DNA from 2 places in the Lysobacter humi (ex Lee et al. 2017) genome. Region 1 is predicted to be linked to the other one. Evidence: riboswitches for the same ligand, from Rfam matches in the RefSeq annotation. Region 1 holds a riboswitch; the other holds the start of a gene.
The links. A riboswitch is a leader RNA that binds a small molecule or an ion and turns the genes downstream of it on or off. The one in region 1 is predicted to bind cobalamin.

Region 1 (11,906 bases):
CAGAACGCTGAACTCGCGCGCCGTACCTTCGACGCGTCCGGCGGGGATCTCCACGTTCTGCTGGCGCAGCGCGGCCTCGACGTCCTGCGGCGTGAGCCCGAAGCCGGCCAGGCGCTGCGGCTGCAGCCAGATGCGCATCGCGTGGCGCGTGCCCATCACCTGCGCCTGCGCGACGCCGGGGATCGTCTGCACGCGGTCCTTGACCAGGCGGTCGGCGAGATCGGCGAGTTCGGGCTTCGTGTGGCGGTCGGATGTGAACGCCATCCAGATGATCGGCTGGGCGTCGGCCTCCTGCTTCTGCACGATCGGCTCGCGCGCTTCCTCGGGCAGGAAGTCGCGCGCCTGACCGACGCGGTCGCGCACGTCGGACGCGGCCGCTTCGGGATCACGGTCGAGGCGGAAGCGGATCGAGACCTGGCTCGACTGCTCGCGGCTCACCGACTGGATGTATTCGATGCCCTCCACGCCCGACAGCGCGTCCTCGATCGGCTGGGTGATCTGCGACTCGATCACCTGCGCGCTCGCGCCGGGATAGCTCGTGCTCACGGTGACGACGGGCGTGTCGACGTTCGGGATCAGGCGCACCGGGAGCCGCGTGTAGGCGACGATGCCGACCAGCACGACCACGATGTTGATCACCCAGGCGAAGACCGGGCGGCGGATGGAGATGTCGGAAAGGACCACGGGTCGCCTCGTCGGTTCGGTGCCCGCATCGGAGTGCGGGCGGGCGCGTCACGCTGGTATTTCGTGGATCCTCGTCGCGGGCGACTTCGGATCCGTGTGGCCCGCTCCGGGCCTTCGCTGGTTACTTCGCCGGTGCAGTAGTCGTCGACGACGGCTTCGCCGGCGTCGCCGCGTTCGCAGGGGCTGCCGGCGCATTCACCGACGCCACCGGCACGCCATCGCGCATCATCGGCTTCGCCTGCCCGGCCGTGATCACCACGTCGCCCGCGGCGAGGCCGTCGGTGACCTGCACGAAGCCCGGCGTACGCGCGCCCGTGCGGATCTCGGTGCGCTTGGCCTTCCCGGCCACCACCGTGTAGACGAAGCGCGTCGCGCCGTCCTGCATGAGCGCCTGCTCCGGCACGAGCAGCGCCGTGGTCTGGCCTGCGCCGGTGTCGAGCTGCAGGCGCGCGAACTGGCCCGGGCGCAGTCGGCCATCGGGGTTGCCGATGCGTGCGCGCAGGCGCGAGCTGCGGCTGACCGGGTCGATCACCGGGTCGATCGCCACCACCTCGCCGCCGAAGCTGTCGCCCGGATAGGCGTCCACCTCGATGCGCACCTTCTGGCCGCGGCGCAGGTTCGGGATCTGGCTCTCCGGCACGCTGAAGTCGACCTCGATCGGATCCAGCCGGACCAGCGTGACCAGCGCCTGCCCGGCGTTGACCACCTCGCCGACGCTGACCTCGCGCAGGCCGACCTGCCCGGAGAACGGCGCGGTGAGGGTCATCTTCGACAGCGCGGCACGAGCGGAGGCGACGCGTGCCTGGTCGACACCGAGGGCAGCGCGCGCGCGGTCGTGGTCGGCGCGCGAGATCATCTGCTGGCCGATGAGCTGGCCCGTGCGCGCAGCGGCGCGACGGCTGTTCTCGAGGTTCGCGGCCGCCTCGTTGAGCGAGGCACGCGCGAGGCTCGCGTCGAGCGAGAACAGCGGTTGCCCCGCACGGACCGAGGTGCCTTCTGTGAAGTGGATCTGCGCGATGCGGCCGCCGACTTCCGGCCGCACCACCACCTGCTCGTCCGCGCGCAGGCTGCCGACGCCACTCACGCCGGCGGCGAAGGACTGCGGCTTGACGACGTACGTCTCGACCGGAAGCTGCATGCCACCCGGCGGACCGCCCGGCCCGCCCGGGCCACCGCCTGGGCCGCCCGGGCCCTTGGCATCGCCGCCCCCGCATGCGGTGAGTCCCGCAAGCCCGGCGACCAGCACGACCGACATCAACAGGACCCGACGCATGCGGCTCTCCTCAATTCTGTACCCGCCAGTTTAGGAGTGGCCGGATCCGGCGATCACGTGCCGGAAGTCGGGGGCGACGGCGCCCACCGGCGCTGGGCGGTGCGATGACCTCCTGCACGGGCAGGCGGCCGGAACCCCGCTGGTAGACTGCGCGCATGACCTTCATCGCTTCCCCGCTGACCGGTGGCAAGCCGGACCAGTACGCGCAGCTGCTCGAGCAGGCCCGTGGCCTGCTGCATGGCGAGCGCGATCGCATCGCCAATGCGGCGAACCTGTCGGCGCTGGTCTACCACGCGCTGCCGCACCTCAACTGGGTGGGCTTCTACTTCTTCGACGGCACCGAGCTGGTCGTCGGCCCGTTCCAGGGGCTGCCGGCCTGCGTGCGCATCCCGCTCGACAAGGGCGTCTGCGGTGCGGCCGCGAGCACGCGCGAGACGCAGCGCGTGCCCGACGTGCATGCCTTCCCCGGCCACATCGCCTGCGATTCGGCCTCGCGCTCGGAAGTCGTCGTGCCGCTGATCGCGGCGGACGGCACGCTCGTGGGCGTCTTCGACCTCGACAGCCCGGAACCCGACCGCTTCGACGCCGACGACCAGCACGGCCTCGAGGCGATCGCACGCGCGTTCGTCGAGTCGATCGCCTGATGGACGCCGCGCCGAAGCTGCTCAACATCGGCGGCAAGTCGTCGGCGTGGCTGCGCCAGGTCGGGCTGCGCACGCACGACGACCTGCTCGCAGTCGGCGCGCTCGAGGCCTACGTACGCGTCAAGCGCGCCGGCTTCAAGCCGAGCCTCAACCTGCTCTACGCGCTGGAAGGCGCGCTGATGGGCTGCCACTGGCAGCAGGTCGATCCCATGCGTCGCAGCGAGCTCGCCGCGCAGGCGCAGGCCGCGGTCGCGCTGCTGCCCGGCTCGCGCCGCACGCCGGCGGCATCCGACGTGATCGTGATCCAGGGCGATGCGATGGACCCGGCCGCGATCGACGCGGATGCCACTGCCGACACACCCGACACGCTGTCGTTCTGATTGCCGGCAGGCATGTCGGCGGCCGTTGCCGTAGACTGCGCGCGCTTTCAGGTGACCCGCCGCCTTCGGTGCCGGGTTGAAACGGGAAGCCGGTGACGCGCGATCGAAGCGATCCGCCAGTCCGGCGCTGCCCCCGCAACGGTAAGCGAGCCAAGCCCCGGCATCGGCCACTGTGACGCCACGTCACGGGAAGGCGCCGGCGGCGGATGCGACCGCATCCACTCGCGAGCCCGGAGACCGGCCTGGAGCACGGGGAATTTCCCTCGACTGATGCGATGCGGAGGGCGTCGCAGCGGCCACGGCGCGCTGCTGCGCCGCATCCGCTCGTGCGTCCTCCGCGACCTTTTCCTGCACGCCTGCCGCGTGCCCGCCGGAGACGTACCCAATGCAGTTCCGAATCCTGTCCGCCGCGCTGCTCGCCGCGCTCGCCCCGACCGCCGTCGCACAGTCGGCCGACGCGCTTGACGAGGTCGTGGTGACCGCCAATCGCATTCCGGTGGCCGTGCGCGATGCGGTCGCGCCCGTCGAGGTCATCGAGCGCGAGGAGATCGAGCGCAGCCAGGCACGCTCGCTGCCCGAGCTGCTGCGCGGCCGCGCGGGCGTCTCGATCGGCAACCAGGGCGGGCTCGGCAAGCTGACCACCGTCTTCCTGCGCGGCAGCGAATCCGACCACGTGCTGGTCCTCGTCGACGGCGTGCGCATGGGCTCGGCGACGTCGGGCCTGGTCGCGTTCCAGGACCTGCCGATCGAGCTGATCGAGCGCATCGAGATCGTGCGCGGCCCGCGCTCGAGCCTGTACGGCAGCGAGGCGATCGGCGGCGTCATCCAGATCTTCACCCGACGCGACAAGGGCGCGCCCGCGCCGCGCTTCGCCGTCGGCATCGGCAGCCACGAGACGTACGAGGCGAGCGCGGGCTTCGGCGGCGCGATCGGCCGCGGCTGGATCGGTGCCGACTTCTCGCGGCAGCAGTCGGAGGGCATCAACGCCTGCCGCGGCTTCGGTGCGCCGGTATTCGCCGGCTGCTTCACCACCGAGCCCGATCGCGACGGCTACGCGCGCGACGCGCTTTCGCTGCGCGGCGGCCTGGAGATCACGGACGGCCTCACCTTCGCCGGCCATGCCCTGCGCGCGGAGGGCGACAACAAGTACGACGGCTCGTTCGTGAACCGCTCCGAGACCGTGCAGCAGGTCGTCGGCGGCGAGCTCGCGTGGACGCCGTCTGAGAGCGCGACGCTGCGCCTGTCCGGCGGTCGCAATCGCGACGGGTCCGACAACTTCCGCAACGACACGATCTTCAGCAACTTCTTCTCCACCGACCGCGACAGCGCCACGCTCCAGGGCGACTTCGCGTTGGCTCCCGCGCATCGCGTCAGCGTGGGCTTCGACTGGACGCGCGACGTCGTGCGCAGCACCACCGCTTTCGACCGCACGCGCCGCGGCAACCGCGCGCTGTTCGCGCAGTACCTCGGTGACTTCGGCGCCGTCGACCTGCAGGCGAGCGCGCGGCAGGACGACAATGGCCAGTTCGGCGAGTACTCGACCGGCAACCTCGCGCTGGGCGTCGACTTCGGCGGCGGCTGGCGGGCGACGGTCGGCGCGGGCAATGCGTTCAAGGCGCCGACGTTCAACGAGCTCTACTTTCCCGGCTTCAGCAATCCCGAGCTCGAGCCGGAGCGCTCGCGCACCGTCGAGGCCGGCATCGGCTGGACGAGTGACGCCATGGCCGTCCGCTTCGATGCCTACGACTCGCGCGTGGAGGACCTGATCGCCTACAACTTCCTGCTGTTCGCGCCGGACAACATCCAGCGCGCACGCCTGCGCGGCGCCGAGCTCACCGTCAATGCGACGTTCGCCGACTGGGACCTCGCCGGCAGCCTGAGCCGCGTCGATGCACGCGATCGTTCGGTGGCCGGCGTCGATCCGTACCTGCCCCGCCGCGCGCGCTCGAGCGGCCGCATCGATCTCGACCGGTCGTTCGGCGCCTTCCGGTTCGGCGTCACCGCGTCGGCCGAAGGCGAGCGCTACGACGACCTCGCAAACACCCGTCGCCTCGGCGGCTACGGCCTGGTCGACCTGCGCGCGGAATACGCGTTCGCGCGCGACTGGCGCCTGCAGGCGCGCGTGGCGAACGTCTTCGACCGCGACTACGAGACCGTGGCCTTCTACAACCAGCCCGGCCGCACCTGGTTCCTGACGCTGCGCTACGCGCCGACGCCCTGAGCGAGCGTTCGTCTCGGGACCACGGAGGGGCCGCACACGCGGCCCCTTCGCGCATCAGGACGCCGCTCGCACCCACTGCGCGAGCAGGCCGACGAGCGCCTGTGCATCGACCGGCTTGGCGAGGTGGGCGTGGAAGCCCGCCTCACGCGCGCGGATGCGGTCCTGCGGCCGAACGTAGGCGGTGAGCGCGACCGCGGGGATGTCGGGCTGCGCGACGCCCGCGCGGACGCGGCGCATCAGCTCGTAGCCGTCCACGCCCGGCATGCCGATATCGCTCACCATCACGTCGAACTCGGCGTGCGCCAGCTGCTCGAGCGCATCCTGCGCATCGGCCGCGGCACTGGCAGCGGCGCCGGCCTCGTCGAGCAGCCAGCGCGTCACGGTGCGCGCATCGGGATCGTCGTCGACGACCAGCACGCGCAGGCCGTCGAGCCGCAGCCGGCCGCCCGCGCGCCCGTCGTCGCGCGTGGCCTCGACCCGCGCCCGCACCGGCAGGGGCAGCGCGACGACGAAGGCCGCGCCCTGCCCGAGGCCCGCGCTCTCGGCGCGCACCGTGCCGTGATGGAGCTCGACGAGCGACCGCACGATCGAGAGCCCGAGGCCAAGACCGCCGTGGCGTCGGCTCATCGAGGCGTCGGCCTGGCGGAAGCGCTCGAAGACATGCGGCAGGAAGGCGGCGTCGATGCCGGCACCCGTGTCACGCACCGCGATCTCGAGGTGCCCGTCCGCCCGCCGCACGTGCACGTCGACGCTGCCACCGTTCGGCGTGAACTTGATGGCGTTGCTGAGCAGGTTCCACATGACCTGCTGCAGCCGGTTCGGGTCGCCCTCGACCGCGACGCGTGCGTCGTCGTCGATCCGCGCCTCGAGCTGCAGGCCACGCGCCTGTGCATTCGGCAGGGCGGTCTCGATCGCACTGTGGACGAGCGCGGCGACGTCGACCTCGCGCCGCTCCAGCGAGATCTTGCCGGAGATGATCGAGCTCATGTCCAGCAGGTCCTCGATGATCTGCGCCTGCGCACGGGCGTTGCGCTCGATCACGTCGACGCCCTGCACGACCTCGGGCGGCAGGCCGCTGCGCAGCCGCAGGATGGAGACCCAGCCGAGGATCGCATTGAGCGGCGAGCGAAGCTCATGGCTCAGCGTGGCGAGGAACTCGTCCTTCATGCGGTTGGCACGCTCGGCGACGCGCCGCGCCTGCTGCTCGGATTCCAGCGAGCGGCGCAGGCGCTCGTCGAGCTGGTGCTTCTCGATCACGATGCCCGCGAGATGCGTGCCCAGCCGCGCGAGCTCCATGTCGCGGCTGCCCGGTGCACGGGGCGTGCGGTAGTAGAGGGCGAGCGTGCCGAGCAGGCGGCCGTCGCTGCCGAGGATCGGATTGGACGTGCACGAGGCGAGGCCGTGCTCGGCCGCGATCTCCTGCGCGCCTTCCCACCGCGCGTCGTGCGCGATGTCGGCGCAGATCACCATACGGCGCTCGTAGGCGGCGCTGCCGCAGGCGCCCACGCCCGGGCCGACGGGCAAGCCGTGCGAGGCCTGCCGGTACGGCTCCGGCAGGCTCGGCGCGGCACCGCGCAGCAGCGACTGGCCGTCCTCGGCAAGCAGCAGCACCGAGCACAGCATGCCGTCGGTGGACTGGCTCTCCAGGCGCAGGAGCAGTGTCTCGAGCACGTCGTGCAGCGGCGAACCGGTCGCGATCAGCTCCAGCACCCGCTTTTCGGACGTGAGCGCATCCTCCACGCGCTTGCGCTCGGTGATGTCGATGACCGAGCCGACGAAGCCGAGGAACGTGCCCTCGCCGTCGAAGCGCGGCACCGCGCTGTCGACGCACCAGCGCCAGGCGCCATCGGCACGACGCAGGCGGTATTCGAACGAGAACGCCTCGTGCGCGGCATTGGCACGCACGAACGTGGCCTTCGAACGCTCCGCATCGTCGGGATGCACGGCATCGAGCCAGCCGTAGCCGATCGCCTCGGCCTCGCGCTGCCCGGTGAACTCGTACCAGCGGGCGTTGAGGTATTCGCAGAAGCCATCCGCGCGCGTCACCCAGACCATCACGGGAGCCTGGTCGGACATGGTGCGGAACCGTGCCTCGCTCTCCTGCAGCGAGCGCTCGAACTCGACGCGCTCGGTGACGTCGGCATGCGTACCGACCCATTCGAGGACCTGCCCGTCCTCGTCGCGCACCGGCACCGCGCGCACGTCGCAGATGCGCCAGGCGCCGTCGCGCCGGCGCAGTCGCTGGCGCTGGTGGAGCGCGTGCTCGCCGGCGACCGCATCGGCCCACGCGGCGAGCGCGGCGTCGGCGTCGTCGGGATGCAGCGCGGCGACCCAGCCGTAGCCGCGGCTGGCCTCGAACGTCTGCCCGGTAAACGCCTCCCAGCCCGGCTGCGGCACCTGCATCTCGCCGGTGGACGAAAAGCTCCAGACGATCGAGCTCGTCGCATCGAGCGCCGCGCGGTAGCGACGCTCGCTGAGGCGAAGCTCCCGCTCGATGCGCGCACGCTCCAACGAGTCCCAGCAGCGCGACGCGACCTGCCGGAGCAGGTCGACGTCCTCGTCGGTCCAGGCGCGCGGCGCGGTCTGGTGCACCGCCATGCAGGCGACGACCTGCCCGCCCTTCATGACCGGCACGCTCACCACCGCACGGATACCGACCCGGCGGTACGCCTCGAGGTTGGGCGGCGCGAGCGGTGAGACCTCGATGTCGTCGATGCGGTAGGGCGCGCCGGCACGCGTGAGCCGCGCGAAGTGCTCGCCGAAGTCCTCGAGCCGGTAACGGCCGACGATCGTGGGCACGCCGCGCGCGTGGTCGCCGACGAGGTCGAACGTGCCCGCCGCCTCGTCGACGTCGGCATAGGCGCAGCGGTCGGCCTGCAGGTGTTCGGCGACCGCCCGCGTATACGTGCCGATGATCGCGGCGGGGTCGGCGAGCGCACGCACGGACTCGTCCAGCCGCAGGAAAAAGCGGTCGCGCGCTTCCGAGTGCCGGCGCTCGGTGACGTCCACGCCGTGCGCGAGCACGCCGGTGACCTCGCCGTGGGGCCCGCGACGGGCGCGAAAGGTGAAGTCGACGTAGCGCGTTTCGGTGGGCCCGTCGGCCTCACGTCGGGCCGGCAGCGGCAACTCGCGCGCGACGATGGGCTCGTGGCTCGCCCGGGCGTCGTCGAGGATCGCGTGGACCGCCGCCGCCTCCGGCCAGGCGTCGCGCGCGGGCAGGCCGAGGATAGGGCGACCGCCGACGAGGTCGAGCAGGCGGTCGTTCGCGAATTCCACGACGTGCGTGGCGCCACGGGTGAGGGCGATCAACGCGGGCGACTGCTCGAAGGCCTGCGCGAGTTGCCCGCGCTCGTACTCGAGCTCCTCGAGCAGCATGTCGCGCTCGCGCTCGGCCTGCACCCGCCCGGTCTCTTCCGTGCAGGCGCAGAACAGGCCGCCGATGCCGCCGCGCCCGTCGGGGATGGCGCTGTAGGACCACGTGAACCACGTCTGCTCGGTGTAGCCGTGGCGCTCCATCACCAGCAGGACGCGCTCGTTCCAGGTCGCCTCGCCGCGCTCCATCACGGCGCGCGCCTGTGGGCCGACCACGTCCCATATGTCCTGCCACGTGCCCTGGGCGGGGCGGCCGAACGCCGCCGGATGCCGCGCACCGAGTATGGGCGTGTAGGCATCGTTGTAGACATTGATCAACTCGCCGCCCCACCAGACGAACATGGGGAAGCGCGAGTTCATGCAGATGCCGACCGCGACGCGCAGCGCCTCGGGCCAGGTCTCGGCGGGCCCGAGCGGCGTGGCCGACCAGTCGGTACGCAGGAGCATCGCGACCGTCTCCGAGTCGCGCGGCAGTGCCGAGAAGATCGCGTCGCCGTCCACCACGTGGGCTCCCTGCCCTTGCCCGAGGGCGAAGCCCCGATTAGACAGGAAACCGTGCCGCCCGTGGATCAGTGGCGTGCACCGGCGGGCAGCAGCCAGGGCTCCTGCCAGGGCAGGTCCGGCGCCACCGGCCGGACGGCGCGCAGCGTGCGCACCAGCTCGATATAGCTCCCCGCCATCTGCCCGAACAGCGCCGCATAGGCGGAACGCCCCGCGTCGGCGATCGAGAGATAGGCGCTGCGCCCGAGCTCGACGAAGTAGTCGACGGTGACGCGCCGGCGCTCGGCCAACGCCGGGTACAAGCCGGCGATCAGCAGGCAGTGGTCGCCGACGTCGCGCAGCATCTCCTCGCGCAGGCTGCCGGCCTGCGATTGCGCCTGCAGCCATTCGAGCGCCTGCGTGCGCGCGAGGAGCTGCCCGTCGCGCTGGTGGCGCAGCAGCACGAAGACCAGGTAGCTCTCGCGATGCGCGTCGAGCGGACAACCCGCGCGCGCCCCTGCCTCATGGACCAGGGCCTGCCACAGCTCGGCAGGCGCACCCTGCAGCATTGCGGACATACACACCTCGCGTCGAAGCCGCCCACGAGGGCCTCGCGACGGCGCGAGGCGCCCGGGAGCCATGACACGGTCATCGGCCGTGCCGGCTTCGACTGTAGGCAGCAGTTACACGCCGACTCAAGAGGGCGCGGTCGAAGGTTCGTGAAACGCTCAGCCTCGTGGCGTGAGCGCGGTCACGCTGCGGCTCAGGGCAGCAGGACGATGCCGAACGGCTTCGCCGCCCACGCGGTCAGCACGAAGCACGCGATCGTGATCGCGGCGGACGCGCCGAGCGCCGGCCAGAAGCCGAAGCGCGCGAGCAGCATCGGGAACAGCAGGAACATCGGCAGCGTCGGCAGCACGTACCAGAACGTGTACCAGGCGTGGCTCGCGATCTTGGCCTCGGGCTGCTTCTCGACATGCAGCCAGACCAGCGCGAGCACCGTGACGAGCGGAAGCGCCGCGACGAGGCCGCCCAGGCGATCGCTGCGCTTGGCCGCCTCGGAGACGATCACCACCAGCGCGGCGGTGATCGCGTACTTCACGGCGAGCCAGGCCACGCGCCCTACTCGACCGTGACGGACTTCGCGAGGTTGCGCGGCTTGTCGACGTCGGTGCCGCGGGCGAGCGCGGCGTGGTAGGCCAGCATCTGCACCGGGATCGCATGCACGATCGGCGAGAGCACGCCGACATTGCGCGGCGTGCGGATCACGTGCACCTGCTCGGACTCGCCGAACTGGCTGTCCGCGTCGGCGAAGACGAACATCTCGCCGCCGCGCGCACGCACTTCCTGGATGTTGGACTTCACCTTCTCCAGCAGCGCGTCGTTCGGGGCGATCACGACGACCGGCATCGCCTCGTCCACAAGCGCGAGCGGGCCGTGCTTGAGCTCGCCCGCCGGGTACGCCTCGGCGTGGATGTAGCTGATCTCCTTGAGCTTGAGTGCGCCCTCGAGTGCGATCGGGTAATGCATGCCGCGGCCCAGGAACAGCGCATGCTGCTTCGGCGAGAAACGTTCGCTCCAGGCCATGACCTGCGGCTCGAGGTTGAGCGCGTGCTGCACCGTGCCCGGCAGCTGGCGCAGCGCATCGATGTGCGCCGCTTCCTGCTCCGCCGACAGGTGCCCGCGCAGCTTCGCGAGCGTGCAGGTCAGCGTGAAGAGGGCGACGAGCTGCGTGGTGAAGGCCTTGGTCGAGGCCACGCCGATCTCGGCGCCGGCGCGGGTGTAGTAGACGAGCCGGCTCGCACGCGGGATCGCGCTCTCGGGCACGTTGCAGATCGACAGCGTCTTCTCGTGACCGAGGCTCTTGGCGTACTTGAGCGCTTCCATCGTGTCGAGCGTCTCGCCCGACTGCGAAATGGTGACGATGAGGTGCTTCGGGTTCGCGACGGCATCGCGGTAGCGGTACTCGCTCGCGATCTCCACGCTGCAGGGCAGCTTGGCGATCGATTCGATCCAGTAGCGTGCGGTCAGGCCGGCGTAGTAGCTGGTGCCGCAGGCGAGGATCTGCACGCCCTCGACGTCGCGCAGCACGCTCTCGGCGTCCTGGCCGAACAGGTTCGCGTCGAAGCGGCCCTCGTCCATCAGCGCCTCGATGGTGTCGGCGACCGCGCGCGGCTGCTCGTGGATCTCCTTCTGCATGAAGTGCCGGTAGGGACCGAGCTCCAGCGAGGCGAGCGAGACGTCGGACATGTGCACCGAGCGCTCGATCGCCTTGCCCTCGCCGTCGAAGACGCGCACCCCGGCGCGGGTGACGTCGGCCGTGTCGCCCTCTTCGAGGAAAATGACGCGGCGCGTGGCCTGCACGATCGCCGAGACGTCGCTGGCGACGAAGTTTTCCCCCTCGCCGAGGCCGACCAGCAGCGGGCAGCCCATGCGCGCCGCCACGAGGCGACCCGGTTCCTGCCGGCTCACCACCGCCAGCGCGTACGCGCCGTGCAGCTCGCGCACGGCGCGTTGCACCGCGCCGAGCAGGTCGTTGCCCTGCGCGAGGTGCGAGTGGATGAGGTGCGCGATGACCTCGGTGTCGGTCTGCGACTCGAACGTGTAGCCGAGCGCGCGCAGGCGCTCGCGCTGCGCCTCGTGGTTCTCGATGATGCCGTTGTGGACCAGCGCGACGCCGTGGCTGGTGTGCGGATGCGCATTGGCCTCGGTCACGCCGCCATGGGTGGCCCAGCGCGTGTGGCCGATGCCGATCGAGGCCGCGAAGCCTTCCTCGCGCGCGGCGGCCTCCATCTCGGCCACCCGGCCGGTGCGGCGCACGCGGCGGACCTCGTCGTGGTCGATGACGGCGA
Region 2 (11,906 bases), on a different contig from region 1:
TTCGAGCGCCTCCGGGGACAGGCGCGAGACCGCGCGGTCCTGGTTCGAGGCGAGGCGGCGCAGGATGATGTCGGCCAGGCCCGGAAGATCCTCGGGGCGCTCGCGCAGCGGCGGCACGCGCAGCTCGATCACGTTGATGCGGTAGTAGAGGTCGTGCCGGAAGCGGCCCTCCTCGACCAGTGACGCGAGGTCCTTGTGTGTGGCCGACAGGATGCGCACGTCGACCTTCGCCTCGCTGTTGGAGCCGACCGGGCGGACCGATTTCTCCTGGATCGCGCGCAGCAGCTTCACCTGCATCGGCAGCGGCAGCTCGGCGACCTCGTCGAGGAACAGGGTGCCGCCGTCGGCGGCCTGAAACAGGCCGGGCTTGTCGGCATGGGCACCGGTGAAGGAGCCCTTCTTGTGGCCGAAGAACTCGCTCTCCATCAGCTCGGCCGGGATGGCGCCGCAGTTGACCGGCACGAACGGGCCGGAAGCACGCCCGCCTTCGGCATGGATCGTGCGCGCGACGAGCTCCTTGCCCACGCCGGACTCGCCGGTGATGTAGACCGGGGCCTGGCTGCGCGCGACCTTGGTGAGCGTGGCGCGCAGCTGCGCCATCGCACCCGATTCGCCGTAGAGCCGCGAGGCGATGCCGGCTTCGCTGGCGGCGCGCCGCTTCTCGTGCAGCTCCAGCGCCTGGCGGACGAGGTCGCGCAGCACGCCGAGGTCCACAGGCTTGGCGACGAAGTCGAAGGCCCCGGCCTTCAGCGCCTCGACGGCGGCCTCGACGTTGCCGAAGGCGGTGATCATCGCCACCGGCGTGGTCGGGTGCTTCTGGTTGATCTCGGCGACGATCTCCAGGCCGGTGCCGTCGGGCAGCCGCATGTCGGTCAGGCAGAGGTCGTAGCGGTTCCTGGACAGCAGCGCGCGGGCGTCGGTGACGTTGGCCGCGGTGTCGCAGCGCAGGCCCATGCGGCCGAGCGTCATCACCAGCAGTTCGCGGATGTCGCGCTCGTCGTCGACGACGAGGGCGCTACGGGGCGGGGCGGCGCTAGGGGCTGCTTCGGGCATCGGGTCCTCCGCCGCGCACCTTAGCTGAAGTGACGGTTTGCGGCCACTTTCGGCGGTTCGCGTCAGGTCCGGACCGTTACCCGGGGCGTGCCGTGTACGCGGTCAGCCCGCCGGCGGTCCGCCCCACGGGCTCATGCGGATCCGGAAGCAGCCGCCGCCCCCCGGGGTGGGCACGTAGTCGAGTGTCGCCTGGTTGGCGCGGCAGAGCTCCCGCGCGATGTACAGCCCGAGCCCTGTGCCATGGCTCGACGTCGTGAAGAACGGGCGGAACAGCCGGCTGCGCACGGCCTCGGGGATGCCGGGCCCCCGGTCGAGCACGTCGAGCACGGGTTGGCCGCGGTCGTCGCCTACGCGCAGGGTGACGCGCGCCGGCTCGCCCGGCATGCGCCCGTAGTTGAGCGCATTGCTCACCAGCACCGTCACCGCCTGGTGCAGCTGGCGTGGGTCGAACAGCGCCGACAGCTCGCGCAGCGAGGACGTCGCCGCGAGCATGTCCGACTCGATCGGATGGCTGACGAGGTAGTCGTCGACGAAGTGCCGGGCGAACTCGACGAGCTCCACGCCGACGGGCTTGGCGGTCTCGCGGCGCGCGAGCCCGAGCACGTTCTCGACGATGCCGTTCATGCGCTGGCAGTGCTGGTGGATGATCTCCAGCAGTCGGCGGTCGGCCGGGCGGATGTCCTCGGATTCCTCCAGCAACTGCACCGCATAGCGGATCGCGGCGAGCGGATTGCGGATCTCGTGCGCGAGGCTCGCGGAGAAGCGGCCGAGCGTGGCGAGCGTGATCGACTCGGCGCGCTGCGAGACCAGCGACGTGTCGTCGAGGAAGACGAGCACCTGGTCGCTGTTGGCCTGCAGCCGCGCGAAGCGCGGAATCACGTCGGGCTGGTCGGGGGCGACGCGCAGCGGGCTCTCGTCCACGACACCGCTCTCGCGCCACTGCGCGAGGCGCCGCCCGAGCTCCGGCACGGCGACCGTCAGCTCGCGATAGCCGTGCAGGCTGTCGCCAATGTCGCCGAGCAGTGCCGATGCAGCCTCGTTCGCGAGGCGCATGCGGCCGCCGCCGTCGACGAGCAGGACGCCCGTGCGCAGGCGGCGGATGATCAGCTCGTTGACCTGCGCGAGATGCTCGTTCTCGGTGGTGCGCTGCGCGGCGAGCTCGTAGCTCTCGCGCATCTGCCGGCCGAGCACGTTCATCACCGTGGCGAGCGCGACGTAGCCGATCGAGAACATGATCGGCTCCGCGAGCGAACGCCGCTGGTCGAAGTCGAGCGTGCTCCAGAGGTATTCGCCCGACAGGGCCGCCACCGCGGTGAACGCGAGGGCCGCGGCCATGCGCGGCGGAAGCAGGAGGGCCGCGGCTCCCACGTTGAACATCAGCATCAGGGCGATGCCCGTACCCAGCGAGGGCAGAGCATGGATCGCGAGCAGGCCGAAGAAGAGGTCGGCGGCCACGCCCACGGCCGCGACGAGCCGCAGCTCGAGCCGGCGCCCCAGCGGAAGGGCCACCAGCGCGATGAACAGGTAGGCGATCACCGTCGCCTGCGCGAGCAGCTCGTGCCGGGCAGGCTCGAGCATCGCCCGCACCGGCCCGAACATGGCGAGCACCAGCAGGGCCGCCTCGAGCACGCGGTAGAGGTTGAAGAGCCGGAGCTCGCGATAGAGGACGTGCTCGACGTCGAGCGGGGAAACGGCGGACTTCAGGGGCACGACGCGCGTCCTGCGGGCGATCGCCGGAGTATAGGCGGGGTGAAAGCGCGGCCGCGGAGGCGTCTTTTGCCCGGCTCCGGCCGATCGGCGACAATACCGGCCCCTCGCGCCGGCCCGGTCGGGTGCGCTTTCGCGCGCGAGCCCCACGTCCATCCTTCGGTGACGCATGAATTTCCACGAATACCAGGCGAAGCAGCTCTTCGCCGACTACGGCATCGCCGTTCCCAAGGGCATCGTCGCCCGCTCGCCGGACGAGGCCGTCGCGGCGGCCAAGCAGATCCCGGGCGACCTGTGGGTCGTCAAGGCGCAGATCCACGCGGGCGGCCGCGGCAAGGCCGGCGGCGTCAAGCTCGCCCGGTCGTTCGACGAGGTGCGCGACTACGCCAAGGCGATGCTCGGCACGAAGATGGCGACCTACCAGACCGCCGGCGTCGAGCTGCCGATCGACAGCGTCCTGATCTCCGAAGGCACGGACATCGACAAGGAGCTGTACCTGTCGGTGCTCGTCGACCGCTCGACGAAGACGGTCACGTTCATCGCCTCGGCCGAAGGCGGCATGGACATCGAGCAGGTCGCCCACGAGAAGCCCGAGGCGATCCACACGCTCAACATCAACTACGTCGAAGGCCTGCAGCCGTACCAGTGCCGCGACGTCGGCTTCGCGATGGGCCTCAACGCGAAGCAGGTCGGCCAGCTGACCAAGATCATGACGGGCCTGTTCAAGCTGTTCATGGAGAAGGACCTCGCGCTGGTGGAGCTCAATCCGCTCGCGATCCTCACCAACGGCGACCTCGCCGTGCTCGACGGCAAGATCAACTCCGACGACAACGCCTCGTTCCGCCATCCGCAGCTGGTCGCGATGCGCGACACGCGCCAGGAGGACGAGACGGAGGTGCTTGCGTCGAAGTACGACCTCAACTACGTCACGATGGACGGCGACATCGGCTGCATGGTCAATGGCGCCGGCCTGGCCATGGCGACGATGGACGTCATCTCGCTCAACGGCGGCTCGCCGGCCAACTTCCTCGACGTGGGCGGCGGCGCGACCAAGGAGCGCGTCACCGAGGCGTTCAAGCTGATCCTGTCCAGCGACAAGGTGAAGGCGATCTTCGTCAACATCTTCGGCGGCATCGTCCGCTGCGACATGATCGCCGAGGGCATCATCGCGGCGGTCAAGGAAGTCGACGTCAAGGTGCCGGTGATCGTGCGCCTCGAGGGCACGAACGTCGAAGCGGGCAAGGAGCTGCTGCGCAACTCCGGCCTCGCCATCACGGCGGCCGACGACATCAACGACGGTGCGAAGAAGGCCGTCGCGGCCGTCCAGCAGGCCGCCTGAGACATTCCCGTCGCGCGGTGACCCGCGCGACCGACACAGGAAACGAAATCCAATGTCCGTTCTGATCAACAAGGACACGAAGGTGCTGGTGCAGGGCTTCACCGGCTCGCAGGGCACCTTCCACGCGCAGCAGATGCTCGACTACGGCACCAAGGTCGTCGGCGGCGTCACCCCGGGCAAGGGCGGCACCGAGCACCTCGGCCTGCCGGTCTTCAACACGATGGAAGAAGCCGTCGCCGCCACCGGCGCCGATGCGTCCGTCATCTACGTGCCGCCGCCGTTCGCGGCCGACGCGATCATGGAAGCCGCGGCCGCGGGCATCCGCGTCATCGTCTGCATCACCGAGGGCATCCCGGTGCTGGACATGCTGCGCGCGAAGAACGTGCTCAACGGCTACCCGGAGACGGTGCTCGTCGGCCCGAACTGCCCGGGCGTGATCACGCCGGGCGAGTGCAAGATCGGCATCATGCCGGGCCACATCCACCAGCCGGGCAAGATCGGCATCGTGTCGCGCTCGGGCACGCTCACCTATGAAGCCGTGAAGCAGACGACCGACGTGGGCCTCGGCCAGTCGACCTGCATCGGCATCGGCGGCGACCCGATCAACGGCACCAACTTCATCGATGCCCTGCGCTGGTTCCAGGACGATCCGCAGACCGAGGGCATCATCATGGTCGGCGAGATCGGCGGCTCGGCAGAAGAGGAAGCCGCGGAGTTCATCAGCCAGTACGTGACCAAGCCGGTCGTGGGCTTCATCGCCGGTGCGTCGGCGCCGAAGGGCAAGCGCATGGGCCACGCGGGCGCGATCGCCTCGGGCGGCTCCGGCACGGCCGAGGGCAAGTTCGCGGCGCTGGAGAAGGCGGGCGTCACCACGGTGAAGTCGCCGGGCGATCTGGGGGCGGCGATCGCGAAGCGACTCGCGAGTTGATCGATTCGCCAGGATGTTCGTGGGAGGCCGCCTTCGGGCGGCCTTCTGCTTTTGGGGCGGTCGCGTCGTGCTGCCACTGCGCGGATAGGGCCTGGGTGCGCGGGTCGATGGCTGATTCCCTCGCTGGCCGCTGGCCGCTGGCCGCTGACGCCAGAGCGAGGGGCGTTTCGTGCGCTGGCGCGCGCGAGTTCCTTTTCTTTGCCGGCCCAAAGAAAAGGAACCAAAAGAAAGGGCCGTCCCCGACGGATCTACAGCTCGCAACGGGTGAGTGCGCCGCGATCCGCACACTCGCCATCCTGGCTCGAGTGCGGACGGCGGGCATCCATGCCCGCCGCCCTTCGGGTCCCCCGTGTGCCTCCGGCTATTGCCCTTCCGAAGACGAGAGGGAAGCGGCATCCCGGCCCGGTTGGCGGAGCGGCGCTACGTCAGATACGGGAATCCGAACCGGCAATGCTGCTTTCGAAGATGCAGGGCAACATCGCCCGCCCAGACTCAGACTTCACAAAATCTTGTGTTGACGGATCGGTCCGTGCCGCATATGTTGTGCCCGTCGAAGGTGCCGCGCCTGCCAGGGCCGGCTTAATAGGGAACCCGGTGGGAATCCGGGACTGCCCCGCAGCGGTAAGTGGAAACGACCCGCGTCATTGGCACTGGCCCGAGCGGCTGGGAAGCGACGCGCAGTAGGTGGCGACCCCGGTCGCCGTGGTCCACGAGTCCGAAGACCTGCCTCGATCGGTGGCCGCGTGCCGCCGTTGGCCAGGCGTCCTCGTGGGAGGGACGGGTCGGTCCGCGGACCCGTGTCCGCCGCCTTCCGTCTCCATCGCGTCGATGCCGGCTCGCCCGAGGGGGCGGGGGCCGGCGCAGGACGACGCGTGCGCCGCTTTCGCTTCCTCTCCATCGCCACCGGAGAGGAATCATGATGATCGAAACACTGACCCACGCCACGCCGCCTGAGGCGCTCGACGCCGACCCGTCGGGCTTCGCGCTGACCCCGCCGCATGCACCGGCGACCATGACCGTCACCAAGCGCGACGGCCGCCGCGAGCCGGTCGACGTCGCCAAGATCGTGCGCGCCGTGCAGCGCTGCGCAGGCGGGCTCGACGACATCGACCCCATGCGCGTCGCGCTCAAGACGATCGGCGGGATCTTCGATGGCGCCACGACCCGAGAGCTCGACGAGCTGTCGATCCACACCGCCGCCGCGTTCACCGCCGAGGAGCCGCAGTACTCACGCCTCGCCGCGCGGCTGCTGAGCGCCTACATCGACAAGGAGGTCGCCGGGCTCGGCGTGTACTCGTTCTCGCAGTCGATCGTGCTCGGCTACGACCTCGGCCTGATCAACGATCGCGTCCGCGACGTCGTCGAAGCCAATGCACGCAAGTTCAACGATGCGATCGACGCCTCGAACACCCAGCGATTCGAGTACTTCGGCCTGCGCACGCTCTACGACCGCTACCTGCTCAAGCACCCGCACTCGCGGCACGTCATCGAGACGCCGCAGCACTTCTTCATGCGCATCGCGGTCGCGCTGACCGACAGCCCGGCAGGTGCGCTGCAGCTCTACCGGCTGATGGCTTCGCTCGACTACCTTCCGAGCTCGCCGACGCTGTTCAATTCGGGCACGCGCCATGAGCAGCTCTCGTCCTGCTTCCTGCTCGATTCCCCGCAGGATTCGCTCACCGACATCTACGCCCGCTACGGTGACGTCGCGCAGCTGTCGAAATTCTCCGGCGGCATCGGGCAGGCCTACCACCGCATCCGCGCGCGCGGCTCGCTGATCCGCTCCACCAACGGGCGCAGCAACGGGATCGTGCCGTGGCTGAAGACGCTCGACGCCTCCGTGGCCGCCGTGAACCAGGGCGGCAAGCGCAAGGGCGCGGCCTGCATCTACCTCGAGTCGTGGCATGCGGACATCGAGGAATTCCTCGAGCTGCGCGACAACACCGGCGACGAGATGCGCCGCACGCACAACCTCAACCTCGCCAACTGGATCCCCGACCTCTTCATGCGGCGGGTCGAAGCCGACGGTGACTGGTCGCTGTTCGACCCGAAGGCCGTGCCCGAGTTGCCGGACCTGTGGGGTGAGGCCTTCGAGCGCGCCTACGAGCAGGCCGAGCGGCAGGGGCTCGCCACCCGCACGCTCAAGGCGCGCGAGCTCTACGCACGGATGATGAAGGTGCTCGGCGAGACCGGGAACGGCTGGATGACGTTCAAGGACGCGGCCAACCGCACCTGCAACCAGGTCGGCCCGGGCCGCACGGTGCACCTGTCGAACCTGTGCACCGAGATCCTCGAAGTAACCAGCGCCGAGGAGACCGCCGTCTGCAACCTCGGCTCGATCAACCTCGCGCAGCACGTCCTCGATGACGCCTTCGATTTCGACAAGCTCGCCGAGACCGTGCAGGTGGCCGTGCGCCAGCTCGACCGCGTGATCGACCTCAACTTCTATCCGATCGAGTCCGCGCGGCGCTCGAACCTGCGCTGGCGGCCGGTCGGGCTCGGCGTGATGGGCCTGCAGGACGTCTTCTTCAAGCTCCGGCTGCCGTTCGACTCGGCCGACGCACTCGCACTGTCGACGCGCATCGCCGAGGCGATCTACCTGCATGCGCTCGAGGCCTCCTGCGATCTTGCCGAGCGGCACGGCGCGCATCCGTCGTTCGCCGAGACCCGTGCGGCGCAGGGCGAGCTGCAGTTCGACCTCTGGGGCGTGACGCCGACGCAGACACCCGCTTGGGACGCGCTGAAGGCACGCATCGCGAAGCACGGCCTGCGCAACTCGCTGCTCGTCGCCATCGCGCCGACGGCCACGATCGCCTCGATCGCCGGCTGTTACGAATGCATCGAGCCGCAGGTGTCGAACCTGTTCAAGCGCGAGACGCTGTCGGGCGACTTCGTGCAGGTCAACCGCCATCTCGTCGACGAGCTGAAGAAGCTCGGCCTGTGGACGCAGACGATCCGCGACGCGATCAAGCTCGGCGAGGGCTCCATCCAGTCGATCGACGCGATCCCCGCGCCGCTGCGCGAGGTCTATCGCACCGCCTGGGAACTGCCGCAGAAGGCCTTGATCGACCTCGCCGCGGCGCGCGGCGCGTACATCGACCAGTCGCAGTCGCTCAACCTGTTCATGGAGAGCCCGGTGATCGGCCCGCTGTCGTCGATGTACATGTACGCCTGGAAGTCCGGCCTGAAGACGACCTACTACCTGCGCTCGCGCCCCGCGACCCGCATCGCGAAGGCGACGGTGAGCGCGGCGACGCCGCCGGCCGCGATCGCCTGCTCGCTCGAGAACCCCGAGGCCTGCGAGGCCTGTCAGTAACCGCCCAGTCCGTCACCTCGTGGTGGCACCGGTGCTTCGGCCGCCGGTGCCACCGCGGGGCTGACGTTTCCTCTGCGGCGGTGGCGGAGGCGGCAGGAGCCGCCGAGGACGTCCCGGACCCGGCGCGACGGAGCGCGCCCACGGATCGACCGAACGGATTCGACCGCCGCCCCCGCACCCTTTCCAGGCGACGCCGCCACGCGGCGATCGCCGCACGGACCCGCCATGACCGCCACCCGCCTGCTCGACCCCGGCTTCGCCCTGACCCTGCGCCCGATGCGCTATCCCGCGTTCTACGACATGTACCGCGATGCGGTGCGCAATACGTGGACGGTGGAGGAGATCGACTTCGGCATCGACGTCAACGACCTGCGCGACCGCCTCACGCCGGCCGACCGGCACCTGGTCGAGCGCCTCGTCGCCTTTTTCGCGACCGGCGATTCGATCGTGGCCAACAACCTCGTGCTGAACCTCTACCAGCACATCAATGCGCCCGAGGCGCGCATGTACCTGTCGCGGCAGCTGTACGAGGAAGCGCTGCACGTGCAGTTCTATCTCACGCTGCTCGATGCCTACGTGCCCGACGTCGAGCGACGCGCCGCCGCGTTCGCCGCGATCGAGAACATCGCCTCGATCCGCGCCAAAGCCGACTTCTGCTTCCGCTGGATCGACTCGATCCAGGGCCTGCAGCGGCTGGAGACCCGCGAGCACCGTCGAACGTTCCTGCTGAACCTGATCTGCTTCGCCTGCTGCATCGAGGGCCTGTTCTTCTTCGCGGCCTTCGCCTACGTCTGGTTCCTTCGCTCGCGCGGCCTGCTGCCGGGCCTCGCCGCGGGCACCAACTGGGTGTTCCGCGACGAGTCGGGCCACATGGCGTTCGCGCTCGAGGTCATCCGCACCGTGCGCGACGAGGAGCCCGACCTGCTCGACCTCGCGCTGGAGACCGACGTGCGCTCGATGCTGCGCGAGGCGGTGGGCGTCGAGGCCGCATTCGCCCATGACGTGCTCTCGGGTGGCGTGAACGGCCTCTCGCCGCGCGAGATGCGGCAGTACCTGGAATACGTCGCCGACCTGCGGCTCGCCGCGCTCGGCCTCGCGCCCGAGTTCGGCAGTCGCAATCCCTTCGCCTTCATGGACCTGCAGGACGTGCAGGAGCTGACGAACTTCTTCGAGCGCCGCGTGTCCGCCTACCAGGTGGGCGTGAGCGGACAGGTGGCCTTCGATGACGCCTTCTGACACCCCGCGCGAGGCGCGCCTCTGGGAGATCGTCTTCCCCGACCACGCCAACCACCTCGGCACGCTGTTCGGCGGGCAGGCGCTCGCCTGGATGGACAAGGCGGCCTTCGTCGCCGCCACGCGCTATGCGCGGCGCACCGTGGTGACGGCCCGCTCGGAGCAGGTCGACTTCCATGTGCCGGTGCGGCAGGGGCAGCTGGTCGAGCTGGTCGCCCGCGTCGTCGGCGTGGGGCGCAGCTCGATGCAGGTCGAGGTCGAGCTGCATACGGAGGACCCGCATGCCGGCACGCGCCACCTGTGCACGCGCGGCCGTTTCACGATGATCGCGCTCGATGCCGGCGGACGCCCCGCGCCCGTCGCGCCGCTCGACGGCAGCTCACCGGCGGACGGCTAGAATCGGCGGATCTCGAGGAGTGGCCATGGCCCTGCGGATCGCACTCGCCCAGTTCGATTTTCCCGTCGGCGACATCAACGGCAATGCCGACCGGATCGTCCGCCTCGTCGCCGAGGCGCGCGACGCCTACGGCGCGCAGCTCGCGGTGTTCCCGGAACTCACGATCAGCGGCTATCCGCCGGAGGACCTGCTGCTGCGGCCGAGCTTCCTCGTCGACTGCGCGGCGGCGCTGGAGCGCATCGCCGCGGAAGTGCGGGGCATCACCGCGATCGTCGGCTGGCCCGAGGCCGCCGGTCCGATCGTCTTCAATGCCGCGAGCGTGCTGCGCGATGGCCGCGTCGAGCGCACCTACCGCAAGCGCGAGCTGCCGAACTACGCCGTCTTCGACGAGCGCCGCTACTTCGCGGTCGATCCGGATGGCGAAGCCTGCGTGATCGATGTCGAGGGCGTGCGCGTCGGGCTGGTGATCTGCGAGGACGTCTGGTTCGCCGAGCCACTCGCCGCGACCGTCGCGGAAGGCGCGGAACTGGTCGTCGTGCCGAATGCCTCACCGTTCGAGCACGACAAGCATGCCCTGCGCGACGCGCTGCTCGAGCAACGCACGCGCGAGTCGGGGGTGGCGATCGCCTACGTGAACTGCGTGGGCGGGCAGGATGCGGTGGTGTTCGACGGTGCCTCGGTCGTCGCCGATGGCGACGGCGCCGTGCATCCGGCCGCCGCGGCCTTCAGCGACGAGATGCTCGTCGTCGACTTCGACCCGGCCACGCGCCGCTTCGACGCCCTGCAGTGGGCCGAGGACGGCGACGAGAGCCGCGAGGCGCTCGCCTGGCGCGCACTGGTGCGCGGCACGCGCGACTACTGCCGCAAGAACGGCTTCGAGACGGTCTGGCTCGGGCTGTCGGGCGGCATCGACTCGTCGCTCGTGCTCGCCATCGCCGTCGACGCGCTGGGCGCGGAGAACGTCACCGCGGTCCGGCTGCCGTCGCGCTTCACGGCGGACCTGTCCAACGACCTCGCGCAGGAGCAGTGCGACAAGCAGGGCGTGCGCCTGCTTACGCTGCCGATCGAGGCGCCGTTCGCGGCCTACCTCGAGACGCTCGCCGGCACGTTCGAAGGGCGCGCGCCGGACCTCGCCGAGGAGAACCTGCAGTCGCGCATCCGCGGCGCCATGCTGATGGCGCTGTCCAACAAGTTCGGCGGCCTGCTGCTCACCACCGGCAACAAGAGCGAGTACGCGGTCGGCTACGCCACGATCTACGGCGACATGGCCGGCGGCTACGCGCCCCTCAAGGACGTCTACAAGACCGACGTCTACCGCCTGGCGCGCTGGCGCAACACGGTGGGCGATCCGGCCATCCCCGTGGGCGTGATCGACCGCGCGCCATCGGCCGAGCTGCGCGAGAACCAGAAGGACCAGGACTCACTGCCGCCCTACGACGTGCTCGATGCGATCCTGCTGCGGCACGTCGACCAGGAGCAGTCGCGCGACGAGATCGTCGCCGCGGGCTTCGACGCGGCGACGGTCGACAAGGTGCTGCGGCTGGTGCGCATCAGCGAATGGAAGCGCCACCAGGCGGCGCCGGGGCCGAAGCTCACGCGCCGCGCGTTCGGGCGCGAACGGCGCTATCCGATCACGAACGGGTACCGCTGAAGGCCCGAGCGTCACGGTCCACGAGCGCCGGCGTTACCGGTGGCGCGGGCGGATCATTCGAATGTGTCCTCGTGCTGCGCCGTCGACGGCCGTGGGTCGCCGACGGGCACGTCGTGCTGCGCGTCGGCTCGCTGTCCCTTGGCGTCGCGGCGATCCGCAGCCGTCAAACGCACCGCGAGTGCTGCACAGCCGCCGATACGGTCGGAGCCGCCCTAGAGTGGCCCACCGCGACGCACGCTCGATTGCTTCGACCGACGCCGCCGACGCTCAGTCGCCCATGCG

Region 2: another riboswitch for cobalamin. It lies ahead of ACYVJJ_RS00765 (ribonucleoside-diphosphate reductase subunit alpha); the one in region 1 lies ahead of btuB (TonB-dependent vitamin B12 receptor).

The regions. Positions count from the first base shown of each region.
Region 1 covers NZ_BAAGTR010000005.1:142,590-154,495, forward strand. The annotation lists gene ACYVJJ_RS04325 (efflux RND transporter permease subunit) at 1-684, opposite strand, end outside; gene ACYVJJ_RS04330 (efflux RND transporter periplasmic adaptor subunit) at 806-1,957, opposite strand; gene ACYVJJ_RS04335 (GAF domain-containing protein) at 2,113-2,601, shown strand; gene ACYVJJ_RS04340 (TfoX/Sxy family protein) at 2,601-2,981, shown strand; cobalamin riboswitch at 3,014-3,241, shown strand; gene btuB (TonB-dependent vitamin B12 receptor) at 3,367-5,202, shown strand; gene ACYVJJ_RS04350 (PAS domain S-box protein) at 5,257-9,078, opposite strand; gene ACYVJJ_RS04355 (hypothetical protein) at 9,144-9,632, opposite strand; gene ACYVJJ_RS04360 (DUF3147 family protein) at 9,818-10,171, opposite strand; gene glmS (glutamine--fructose-6-phosphate transaminase (isomerizing)) at 10,177-11,906, opposite strand, start outside.
Region 2 covers NZ_BAAGTR010000001.1:174,004-185,909, reverse strand. The annotation lists gene ACYVJJ_RS00785 (sigma-54-dependent transcriptional regulator) at 1-1,053, opposite strand, end outside; gene ACYVJJ_RS00780 (sensor histidine kinase) at 1,156-2,757, opposite strand; gene sucC (ADP-forming succinate--CoA ligase subunit beta) at 2,930-4,099, shown strand; gene sucD (succinate--CoA ligase subunit alpha) at 4,152-5,027, shown strand; cobalamin riboswitch at 5,564-5,772, shown strand; gene ACYVJJ_RS00765 (ribonucleoside-diphosphate reductase subunit alpha) at 5,947-8,343, shown strand; gene ACYVJJ_RS00760 (ribonucleotide-diphosphate reductase subunit beta) at 8,569-9,579, shown strand; gene ACYVJJ_RS00755 (acyl-CoA thioesterase) at 9,566-9,973, shown strand; gene ACYVJJ_RS00750 (NAD+ synthase) at 9,993-11,624, shown strand; gene ACYVJJ_RS00745 (PhzF family phenazine biosynthesis protein) at 11,892-11,906, opposite strand, start outside.